DNA from 2 places in the Streptomyces sp. R35 genome. Region 1 is predicted to be linked to the other one. Evidence: riboswitches for the same ligand, from Rfam matches in the RefSeq annotation. Region 1 holds a riboswitch; the other holds the start of a gene.
The links. A riboswitch is a leader RNA that binds a small molecule or an ion and turns the genes downstream of it on or off. The one in region 1 is predicted to bind ZMP and ZTP.

Region 2: another riboswitch for ZMP and ZTP. It lies ahead of AB5J50_RS47010 (bifunctional 5,10-methylenetetrahydrofolate dehydrogenase/5,10-methenyltetrahydrofolate cyclohydrolase); the one in region 1 lies ahead of AB5J50_RS31020 (glycine hydroxymethyltransferase).

The regions. Positions count from the first base shown of each region.
Region 1 covers NZ_CP163440.1:6,808,223-6,813,201, forward strand. The annotation lists gene AB5J50_RS31010 (glutathionylspermidine synthase family protein) at 1-1,070, shown strand, start outside; gene rocD (ornithine--oxo-acid transaminase) at 1,090-2,304, opposite strand; ZMP/ZTP riboswitch at 2,427-2,514, shown strand; gene AB5J50_RS31020 (glycine hydroxymethyltransferase) at 2,546-3,991, shown strand; gene AB5J50_RS31025 (hypothetical protein) at 4,100-4,768, opposite strand; gene AB5J50_RS31030 (hypothetical protein) at 4,892-4,979, opposite strand, start outside.
Region 2 covers NZ_CP163440.1:10,455,642-10,460,620, reverse strand. The annotation lists gene AB5J50_RS47035 (MFS transporter) at 1-28, shown strand, start outside; gene AB5J50_RS47030 (hypothetical protein) at 95-391, opposite strand; gene AB5J50_RS47025 (nuclear transport factor 2 family protein) at 563-928, shown strand; gene AB5J50_RS47020 (MarR family winged helix-turn-helix transcriptional regulator) at 953-1,525, opposite strand; gene AB5J50_RS47015 (hypothetical protein) at 1,583-2,452, shown strand; ZMP/ZTP riboswitch at 2,458-2,544, shown strand; gene AB5J50_RS47010 (bifunctional 5,10-methylenetetrahydrofolate dehydrogenase/5,10-methenyltetrahydrofolate cyclohydrolase) at 2,566-3,414, shown strand; gene AB5J50_RS47005 (CU044_5270 family protein) at 3,425-4,399, opposite strand; gene AB5J50_RS47000 (RNA polymerase sigma factor) at 4,392-4,853, opposite strand.

The DNA.
Region 1 (4,979 bases):
GCGCGTACTACGTCTTCTCGCTCCCCGAGGTCGAGGCGCTGGAGGAGGTCGTCGAGGAACTGCACCGCATGTGCCTGGCGGCGGCCGGGCACATCGTCACCGCGCACCGCTTCGCCGACCTCGGCATCACCGACCCGCGCGTCGCGGAACTCGTCGCCGAGGCCTGGCACCGCCGTGCCGAACTCCCCTCCGTCTACGGCCGTTTCGATCTCCGCTACGACGGTACGGGCCCCGCGAAACTCCTTGAGTACAACGCCGACACTCCCACATCGCTGGTCGAGGCCGCGTCGCCCCAGTGGTTCTGGATGGAGGACCGCTTCCCGGGCGCCGACCAGTGGAACTCCCTCCACGAACGCCTCGTCGCCACCTGGAAGAAGCAGGCAGCCCTCCTGCCACCCGGCAGCCCCCTCTACTTCGCGCACTCCGCCGCCGACGAACTCGGCGAGGACCTGATGACGGTCGCCTATCTCAAGGAGACCGCCGAACAGGCCGGCCTCGACACCGACTGGATCTCGATGGAGGAGATCGGCTGGGACCCGCTCTCCGGCCGCTTCGTCGACAACCAACTCCGCTTCATCCGCAGCTGCTTCAAGCTCTACCCCTGGGAGTGGCTCACCACCGACCGCTTCGCCGACCACGTCCTGGACACCCTCGACAACGGCGGCGGCACGGGTACGACCCTGTGGATCGAGCCCGCCTGGAAGATGCTCCTCTCCAACAAGGCCCTCCTCGCCATCCTCTGGGAGCTCTACCCGGACCACCCGAACCTCCTCCCGGCCTACCTCGACGGCCCACGCGAACTGGCCTCCACCAAGGGATACGTCTCCAAGCCACTCCTCGGCCGCGAGGGCGCCGGGGTGACGGTCCACGAGCCGGGCGCAGCCTCTGCCGCACCCGTCGAAGAGCCCTGCTGCTACCAGGAACTGGCGCCCCTTCCCTCCTTCGACGGCAACCGTGTCGTCCTCGGCGCCTGGGTCGTCGAGGACGAGTCGGCGGGCCTCGGCATCCGCGAGTCCTCCGGCCTGATCACCGACGAGTACGCCCGCTTCCTGCCCCACGTGATCCTCTAGCCACCGGGTTCGGCATTCCCTACGCCCCCAGTACGCCGCGGAGTTGGGCCAGCCCCCAGTCCAGGTCCTCCTTGCTGATGACCAGGGGCGGGGCGATCCGGACCGTGACACCGTGGGTGTCCTTGACGAGGACGCCCCGGTCCATCAGCTTCTCGGAGATCTCCCTGCCCGAGCCGTACGCCGGAGCGATGTCGACGCCCGCCCACAGCCCGCGCCCGCGCACCTCCGTGACATGGCCCGTGGCTGCCAACAGACCCAGCTCGTGGTGCAGATGCTCGCCGAGCTCCGCGGCCCGCCGCTGGTACGCGCCCGACCGCAGCATCGCGATCACCTCCAGCGCCACCGCACAGGCCAGCGGATTCCCCCCGAACGTCGACCCGTGCTCCCCGGGCCGGAACACCCCGAGCACGTCGCGGTCGGCCACCACCGCCGACACGGGTACGACCCCTCCTCCCAGCGCCTTGCCCAGCACATACACATCCGGCACGACCCCCTCGTGCTCACACGCGAAGGTCTTCCCCGTCCTGCCGAGCCCCGACTGGATCTCGTCGGCGATGAACAGGACGTTCCGCTCGCGGGTCAGCTCCCGCACCCCCGCCAGATATCCGGGCGGCGGCACCAGCACCCCCGCCTCGCCCTGGATCGGCTCCAACAGCACGGCGACCGTCTCCTCGGTGACGGCCTCCCGCACCGCCGCCAGATCCCCGTACGGCACGATGTCGAAGCCCGGTGTGTACGGCCCGAAGTCCGCCCGCGCCTCCGGGTCCGTGGAGAAGCTGATGATCGTCGTCGTACGGCCGTGGAAGTTGTCGCTCGCCACGACGATCCTCGCCCTCCCGTCCGGGACGCCCTTGACCCGGTACCCCCACTTCCGGGCCGTCTTCACCGCGGTCTCCACCGCCTCCGCGCCCGTGTTCATCGGCAGCACCATGTCCTTGCCGCACAGCGACGCCAGCTCCCGGCAGAAGTCCGCGAACCGGTCGTGATGGAACGCCCGCGACGTCAGCGTCACCCGCTCCAGCTGCGCTTTCGCCGCGTCGATCAGCCGCCGGTTGCCGTGTCCGAAATTAAGCGCCGAGTATCCGGCCAGCAGGTCGAGGAAACGGCGCCCCTCGACATCGGTCATCCAGGCCCCGTCCGCCGTCGCCACGACGACCGGCAGCGGGTGGTAGTTGTGCGCGCTGTGCGCCTCGGCCGAGGCGATGAACGCCTCCGTCGTCTCCGTAGCGGTCACGGGATCTCCGTTCCTTGACGAGCGGCACCAGGGGAGTGGTGGGTGAGTTTGTGGCCTATTTCCTATCGTCGCTCGCATGGTGGACTGGGGAACCCGGCGATCCGGCGCGCCCGGTAGGCTGACGGCGGGGCCGTGACTGGCGCGCTGGGATGGGACCGACCATCGGGGAGCGGCCCCAGCAACTGTGTGCCGTGCGCCTGGGCCGACCCGTGAACGCTGAACGCCACGTCCGGAGGCCGTCATGCCAGAGCCCCTCTCCACCGAGTCCACCGCCTTCCGCAGCGCCCTCGACGTGATCCGGGCCGTGGAGCCCCGCGTCGCCGACGCCATCGGCCAGGAACTCGCCGACCAGCGCGACATGCTCAAGCTGATCGCGTCCGAGAACTACGCCTCCCCGGCGACCCTCCTGGCCATGGGCAACTGGTTCAGCGACAAGTACGCCGAGGGCACCGTCGGCCGCCGCTTCTACGCCGGCTGTCGCAACGTCGACACCGTCGAGGCCCTCGCCGCCGAGCACGCCCGCGAACTCTTCGGCGCCGAGCACGCCTACGCCCAGCCGCACTCCGGCATCGACGCCAACCTGGTCGCCTTCTGGGCCGTCCTCGCCCAGCGCGTCGAGGCCCCCGCCCTGGAGCGAGCCGGCGTCCGCAACGTCAACGACCTCACCGAGGCCGACTGGGCCCAGCTCCGCAGCGACCTCGGCAACCAGCGCATGCTCGGCATGTCCCTGGACGCCGGCGGCCACCTCACCCACGGATTCCGCCCGAACATCTCCGGCAAGATGTTCGACCAGCGCTCCTACGGCACCGACCCCACCACCGGCCTCATCGACTACGAGGCCCTGCGCACCTCCGCCCGTGATTTCAAGCCGCTGATCATCGTCGCCGGCTACTCCGCCTACCCCCGCCTGGTGAACTTCCGCATCATGCGGGAGATCGCCGACGAGGTCGGCGCGACCCTCATGGTCGACATGGCCCACTTCGCCGGTCTCGTCGCCGGCAAGGTTCTCACCGGCGACTTCGACCCGGTCCCGCACGCCCAGATCGTCACCACCACCACGCACAAGTCGCTCCGCGGCCCGCGCGGCGGCATGGTGCTGTGCGACGAGACCCTCGCCGAGCAGGTCGACCGCGGCTGCCCGATGGTCCTCGGTGGCCCCCTCCCGCATGTCATGGCCGCCAAGGCCGTCGCGCTCGCCGAGGCCCGCCGCCCCGAGTTCCGCGACTACGCCCAGGCCGTCGTCGACAACTCCCGCGCCCTCGCCGAGGGCCTGATGCGCCGCGGCGCAACCCTGGTCACCGGCGGCACCGACAACCACCTCAACCTGATCGACGTCGCCTCCTCCTACGGCCTCACCGGCCGCCAGGCCGAGTCCGCACTGCTCGACTCGGGCATCGTCACCAACCGCAACGCCATCCCCGCCGACCCCAACGGCGCCTGGTACACCTCCGGCATCCGCATCGGCACGCCCGCGCTGACCACTCGTGGTCTGGGCACGACCGAGATGGACGAAATCGCCGGCCTGATCGACCGCGTCCTCACCGCCGCCGAGCCCGGCAGGACCGCCAAGGGCAGCCCGTCCAAGGCCCAGCACGTCCTGGACCCGAAGATCTCGGACGAGATCGCCCACCGCGCCACCGACCTGCTCACCGGCTTCCCGCTCTACCCGGAGATCGACCTCGGCTGACGCACCCCACCGGGGTCCGCTCGCCAGGCCCTCGGGTCCTGAGGTGCCTTGGGGCGTCCTGAGGTTTCTTGGATCCTCGGGCTCCCAGGCGCTCGGGTCCTCAGCTCCCTACAGGTCGATCAGTTCCTGTCGTGGTTCCCGCGGCGGTCCGGCAGTCTCATGCCGGGCCGCCGCGCGGCGTATCAGAAGAGTGCCGCCGGCACCGATCACCAGGCCCATGGCGAGCCCGGACAACGCCCACCCCGCTCCGTCCGTCAGACCCTGCTCCCCGGCCGTCCCCGAGCCGCTCGCGGAGCCGAACAGTTCCCCGCGCTGCGCCAACTCGTCGAACACCGAGCGCGGCGCGCGATGCCAGCGGATGTCGTCGTCCTCCACGCCGGGCGAGGGATCCGACCGCACCCAGGGCGTGCCGTCCGCCGCGAGGAAAACCTGGTCCTGGCGCTCGATGGCGACATCGCCGCCGGGCGGTCTGCTCGTCTGCGGCCAGCCTCCGACACCGGTCAGCCCCCAGACCACCGTGGCCCGAACCTTCGGGAAGCGGCCCGCCTCCCAGGCCGTGGGCACTCTCTCCGTCCCCGTGTACATGGGTGCCAGCAATCGCCAGAGCCGCACGAAGTCCCCGCCACCCGAGTGCAGGGCGACCGTCCGCCCCGAGTTACCGGCCACGACCAGGGCCAGATCCGGCATGTCACGCCGAGCGTCCTGCTCCGACGCCTGCGCGCGAGACGCCCCGAGCGCGGTCAGCACCAGCACGGCGAGCACCACCACGGTAAGCACTGCCGGCCGAACCTTCACCTGTCTGACCCGGATCCCCATCCGTCCCCCTCCCGCGTCCGTGTCCCTGCATCCCCGTGTCGCTGCATCCCCGCGCCCCCCGGCCCTCTGTCCTTCTGTGTCCCGTCATTCGTCCCGCAACTCCTGCCGAGGCTCCGCCTCGCGCTCGCGCCGGCCCAGAAACTGAGCCCCCGCCGCCCCGGCAACCAGGGGC
Region 2 (4,979 bases), 3.6 Mb from region 1:
CGGCGCCGTCGTCACGGCCGACGCGTAGGCGACGGCGAGCCCCGGCAGAACGTCATTGTTCTGCCGGGGCTCGCCGTGCCGACCCGCGTGCCGCTTAGCTCTCAATGCCGCCAAGCAGCCCGGTGACGGGCGCGACCAGGTCGGTCACCTGGTGCAGCTCGTTCAGGTCGTTCAGCCGGTTGAGTCCAGCGAGCTGGCGGGAGGGCAGCGGGAGGTCGGCCTGGTGTTCCGCGGGAATGTCACTCATCGCCAGCGAGTCGAGCTGGGTCATCGGGTTGAGCTTCCCCGCGTCCTGGGCCTCGGAGCCCGCCGCGCTCGCCATCGGCGCGGCAAGGCCCGTGACACCGATGGCGAGACCAACGGCGGCGACCATACGTCGTGTTGAGATCATGCTTTCAGCAACGGCCCCGGGCCCCCGGCGGACACGGCCCTCCCCCGTCGCTCACCCGTCAGGCGCATCGGGCCGTTGCGCTTGCCGACCGCTCCACAGCGGAGGAGCCTCGAAGGAGAGGCCCTTCGCGGTCCACTCCTCGCTGGGCCGCGGCCTTCCAAGGAGGTCACTATGGGCACTGCGGCATTCCCCACCTTCGACACCGAAGCGCTACGCCAGGGCATCGAGGGACAGAGTGCGACAGCTCTGCTGTCGCTGTACGCGGACGACGCGGAACTACGTGTCATCGACCGCAACACCCAGCCCAGCCACCCGATGATCAAACACGGTCGCGGCGAGATCGCCGACATGCTCAACGACGTCTACAGCCGCGACATGACGCACAAGCTGGAGCAGTGCGTCATCCAGGGCGACCACGTCGCCTACACCGAGTCCTGCGAGTACCCGGACGGCGTGCGGGTACTGGCGAGTTCGATGATGGCGCTGCGCGACGGCAAGATCGTCGAACAGACGCTTGTGCAGGCATGGGACGAGTAGGAAGGACCTGGCCGAGGGTCCAGATCAGGTCCCGTCTGACCTGGACCTTTTCGGCCAGCACGGCGATGGGCCGGTCGCGTACGCACCGGACTCGGCTGACAGGACCAGTTTCCGCAGCAGGTCTGCGAGCGTCTGCTTCTCTGCTGGGCTCAGTACTGCGAGCAGCGCGTTCTCACCCTTGTCCTCCGACACCACGTGCTGCTCGAAGGCGTCGAATCCGGCGTCGGTGAGCCGTACCCGTACGCGGCGACGGTCGCTCCGCTCATGGGTGCGGGTGAGCAGTCCCGCGTCCTCCAGCGGTGCGAGCCGCGCCGACAGGGCGCCCCGGGTCAGCCCGAGCATGTCGGCGAGCTGTGACGGGCTCGCCTCGTAGGGCGGGCCGAGCCGGCGCAGCATCAGCAGCACCTTGAACTGCCAGTGCTGGAGGCCGTCCGAGTCCAGGGTGTCCCGGCGGGCCTGCGCCGTGTGCCGGGCCAGGATGGCGAGCCGGGCGATGATCGCCTCCTTGACCGGGTCCATCCAGTCGAGTTCCTTCGACCAGAGCGCGACGTGCCGGTCGACCGAGTCCGCGGTCGCCGCGTCGGACGGTTCTGTCATGCGGGCCCCCACATAGTTTTCTTGTGGATAGTTTTTCGAATTACTACTTTCCTCGCCATGACGAACACCGCAAGCACGATTCGTACGGTCGTATCGCTGGACGAACTCCTCGCCGCTGTACGTGAGTTGAGGATCGGAGGTCGCTGGGAACGCGCGGCGGACCTGCTGGACGCCACCGATGTGACCGATCCGCGAGCCCGCGCCCGACTGGCCGTGGCCGCCGCCGAAGTCGCGCTGGAGAGCGACTGGTTCGGTGGGACCGGCCTGGCGAGGGCTCGGCTCGGCGCCGCGGAGAAGGCCTTCGAGGAAGCACGCCTGGACGGCCGTTGGGACCTGGACTTCCTGTGGCTGCGCCACGACTACCTCGGTCTGCTGCACGCCGGCGGCACCTTCCGCGCCGGACCCGGCGGCAAGGACCCGGAGGCCCTCGCCGCGCTGCGGCACCTCGCCGGGATCCTGCGCGACCAGGCCCCGGACGCGGTGCGCCGCGGCTGGGCCGAGATGTATCTGGGCCTGATCGCGGACAATCTGTTCGCCGAACGGGACAGCGCGCCCGCCCACTACGAGGCCGCCCTGAGCGCGGGCGAGTCGGGGGACGACCTGCTGTCCCGCGAGGCGCTGCGCCACCTCGGCGATCACGACCACGACCACGGCGACCACGCACGGGCGCTGGAACGCTGGAACCGGGCGACCACGCTCGGCGCCCGGGCCGGAACCGTCCCCGGCACCCTCTCGATGCAGATGCTCCTGGCGGTGCTCGCCCGCGACACGGGCGACGAGGCCGGAGCCGCCGCGCTGGCCCGGGAGATCGCCCGCTGGGCGGGAGCCATCGGAGCCGTGACCACCGAGGCGCAGGCCAACGGTTTCCTGGCGGGAGAAGACCCGACGGCGCCGCCCGCCGTCCAGGCCGATCATCCGACGAGCTAGGCTGACCGGCGGGCCGTGACTGGCGCTGAGGTGGAGTACCACCGGGGAGCGGCCTGACGAACGGGTCTTTGCCGCGCGCCTGGGCGATGTGTCAGCAACGCTCAGGAGAGCCCATGTCCCAGGCCCAGCTCATGGACGGCGCCGGTCTCGCGCGCCGCATCGTCGAGGAGACCGCCAAGCGCGCGGCCGGCCTCAAGGACCGTACGGGCATGGCGCCCTGTCTGGCGACGGTACTGGTCGGTGAGGATCCCGCCTCGGTGACGTACGTCCGGATGAAGCAGAACCGCTGCCGCAAGGCCGGTATCGAGTCGCGGCACGTCGCACTGCCCGCCGGCACCACGACGGCGGAGCTGGTCGCCACGCTCACCGCCCTGTCCGCCGATCCGACCGTGCACGGCATCCTGCTCCAGCACCCGGTCGGGCCGCACATCGACGAACGCGCGGCGTTCGAGGCCATCGCGCCGGAGAAGGACGTCGACGGTGTGACGCTGAGCTCGTACTCCGCGATGAGCTTCGGCCTGCCCGGCTTCGTGTCCTGCACGCCCGGCGGCATCATGCGGCTCCTCGACGAGTACGACGTCGACCCGGCCGGCAAGCGGGCCGTCGTCGTGGGCCGCAGCGCCATCCTCGGCAAGCCGGTCGGCATGCTGCTGCTCGGGCGCGACGCGACGGTGACGTACTGCCATTCGCGTACGGCGGATCTCTCGTCGGTGGTGCGCGAGGCGGACATCGTGGTGGCCGCCGTGGGACGGCCCCGGCTGATCCGCGGCGAGGACATCAAGCCGGGAGCCGTCGTGATCGACGCGGGCTACAACGAGGGGAACGTCGGCGACGTCGACTTCGACACCGCCGTCACCCGGGCCGGGCTGATCACGCCCGTGCCGGGTGGCGTCGGCCCGATGACGATCGCGGTCCTGCTGGAGCAGACCGTGACCGGAGCCGAAGGCCAGGCAGGCGTCTGACCGTCGCGGCTCAGCGCATCCACGCCTTGTACGACATCACATCCCCTGCCTTGAGGCCCCACTCGGGATCGGCCTTGGTGACGGTGTCCTCCAGGCCGAGGACGGCACCGGTCGCCGGGTCCAGGATCAGCATCCGGCGGCCGGAGTGGGCCGTGTCGTCGTACACGTACGCCTGCCCGGTGCGGCCCAGCCGGTCGGTGACCGCTCCGGCCGGGTGCAGCCCCTTCGCGTCGGCGAGGATGCGCGCGAGTGCGGCGCTCTCACGGCTGCCGAGCGTCCAGTGGTCCAGCAACTCGGCGACGGCGTCGAGGAGTTGAGAGGTGTCCATCTCCCCGGTGGTGTCGATCTCTTCGAGGTAGGCGCGCAGCCGCTCGGCGTCGTGCGGCGGTCGTGCCTGGGGCGGGGCGTCGCTCCAACTCGGCGGGTACGTCTGCCTGCTGAGGACATGGCCGTCCTCGACGGTGCGCGGGACGGGGTCGGCGTCGGTGATGACCGGCCTGCCGGGGTGGCGTGGATCGGTCGCGACGACGAGTTCCGTGTGGCTGCCGTCGGCCTTCCAGCGCACGACGCGCTCCTCGGGAAGCGTGACCGGCGGCCGGGCCTCGGGACCTGAGGTCATGCTCAGGCTCCAGGCCTGGAAGTGGGTCCCCTGGCGCAGCCTGAGCGCGCTGTCGGATGCCGCCGCGCGGCCGGCGAGGCGGTCCAGGGGTACGGGGGTGGAGCCGGCCTCGACGACCAGCGGGCGCGGGGCGGCCACGGCGGGGATGGTGGTCGTTCCCGACACCATGAGGGTGAGGGCGGCCACGCCGGCCGCCGCCGCGGTCCCGATGCTCCAGGTCCAGCGGCGCAGCCGTCGGGGGCTCTCGCTGTGCAGCAGCTGGTTGAGGCGGCGCTCCGCGTGCTGGTCCAGCGGGCGGTCGTGGAAGCGGGGGTCGCCGGACGGCACCGGGTTGGCGCGGCGCAGCAGTTCGAGTTCGTCAGCCATGGCCGTGCTCCTTCGGGGTGTCGCGGCGGAGCGTTGCGGTGCCGGCGGCCACGGTCGTCTCCAGGCGGTCGATCTCGGCTCTGAGGCGGCGGCGGGCGCGGTGCAGCCGCATCGCCGCGGCGCGGCTCCCGCAGCCGAGGGCGACGGCGACCTCGTCGACGGCGAGCTCCTCCCAGGCCGTCAGGCGCAGTACTTCCTGGTCGGCAGGGGAGAGCCGGGCGAGGGCCTCGTGCACCCAGTCGCCCGGCGACTCGGTGTCGGGGCCCTCCACCACCTGGGTGCCGTGCGCGCTCTCGTCGTTGCCGAGCCGGTCGACGAGCCTGCGGCGGCGCCCGTAGCCGCGTACGGCGTTGGCCAGACAGTGGCGTGCCCCGTACAGCCAGGGCAGGGGGGACGGCGGGAGATCGCCTTTGACCAGCGAGGATGAGGAGCGCCGAGGCCCTCGTTCCCGCACCGGCCGGAGGCACTTCTCACGTGAGCACGCGCATCGGTTCCTGCCGACGCATGCGGGTGCCAGGTGACGGCGGAGCCGTGGTCCAGCAAGCCGGCGGCGTGCGGCCGGTGACCGTCCGCCGGACCG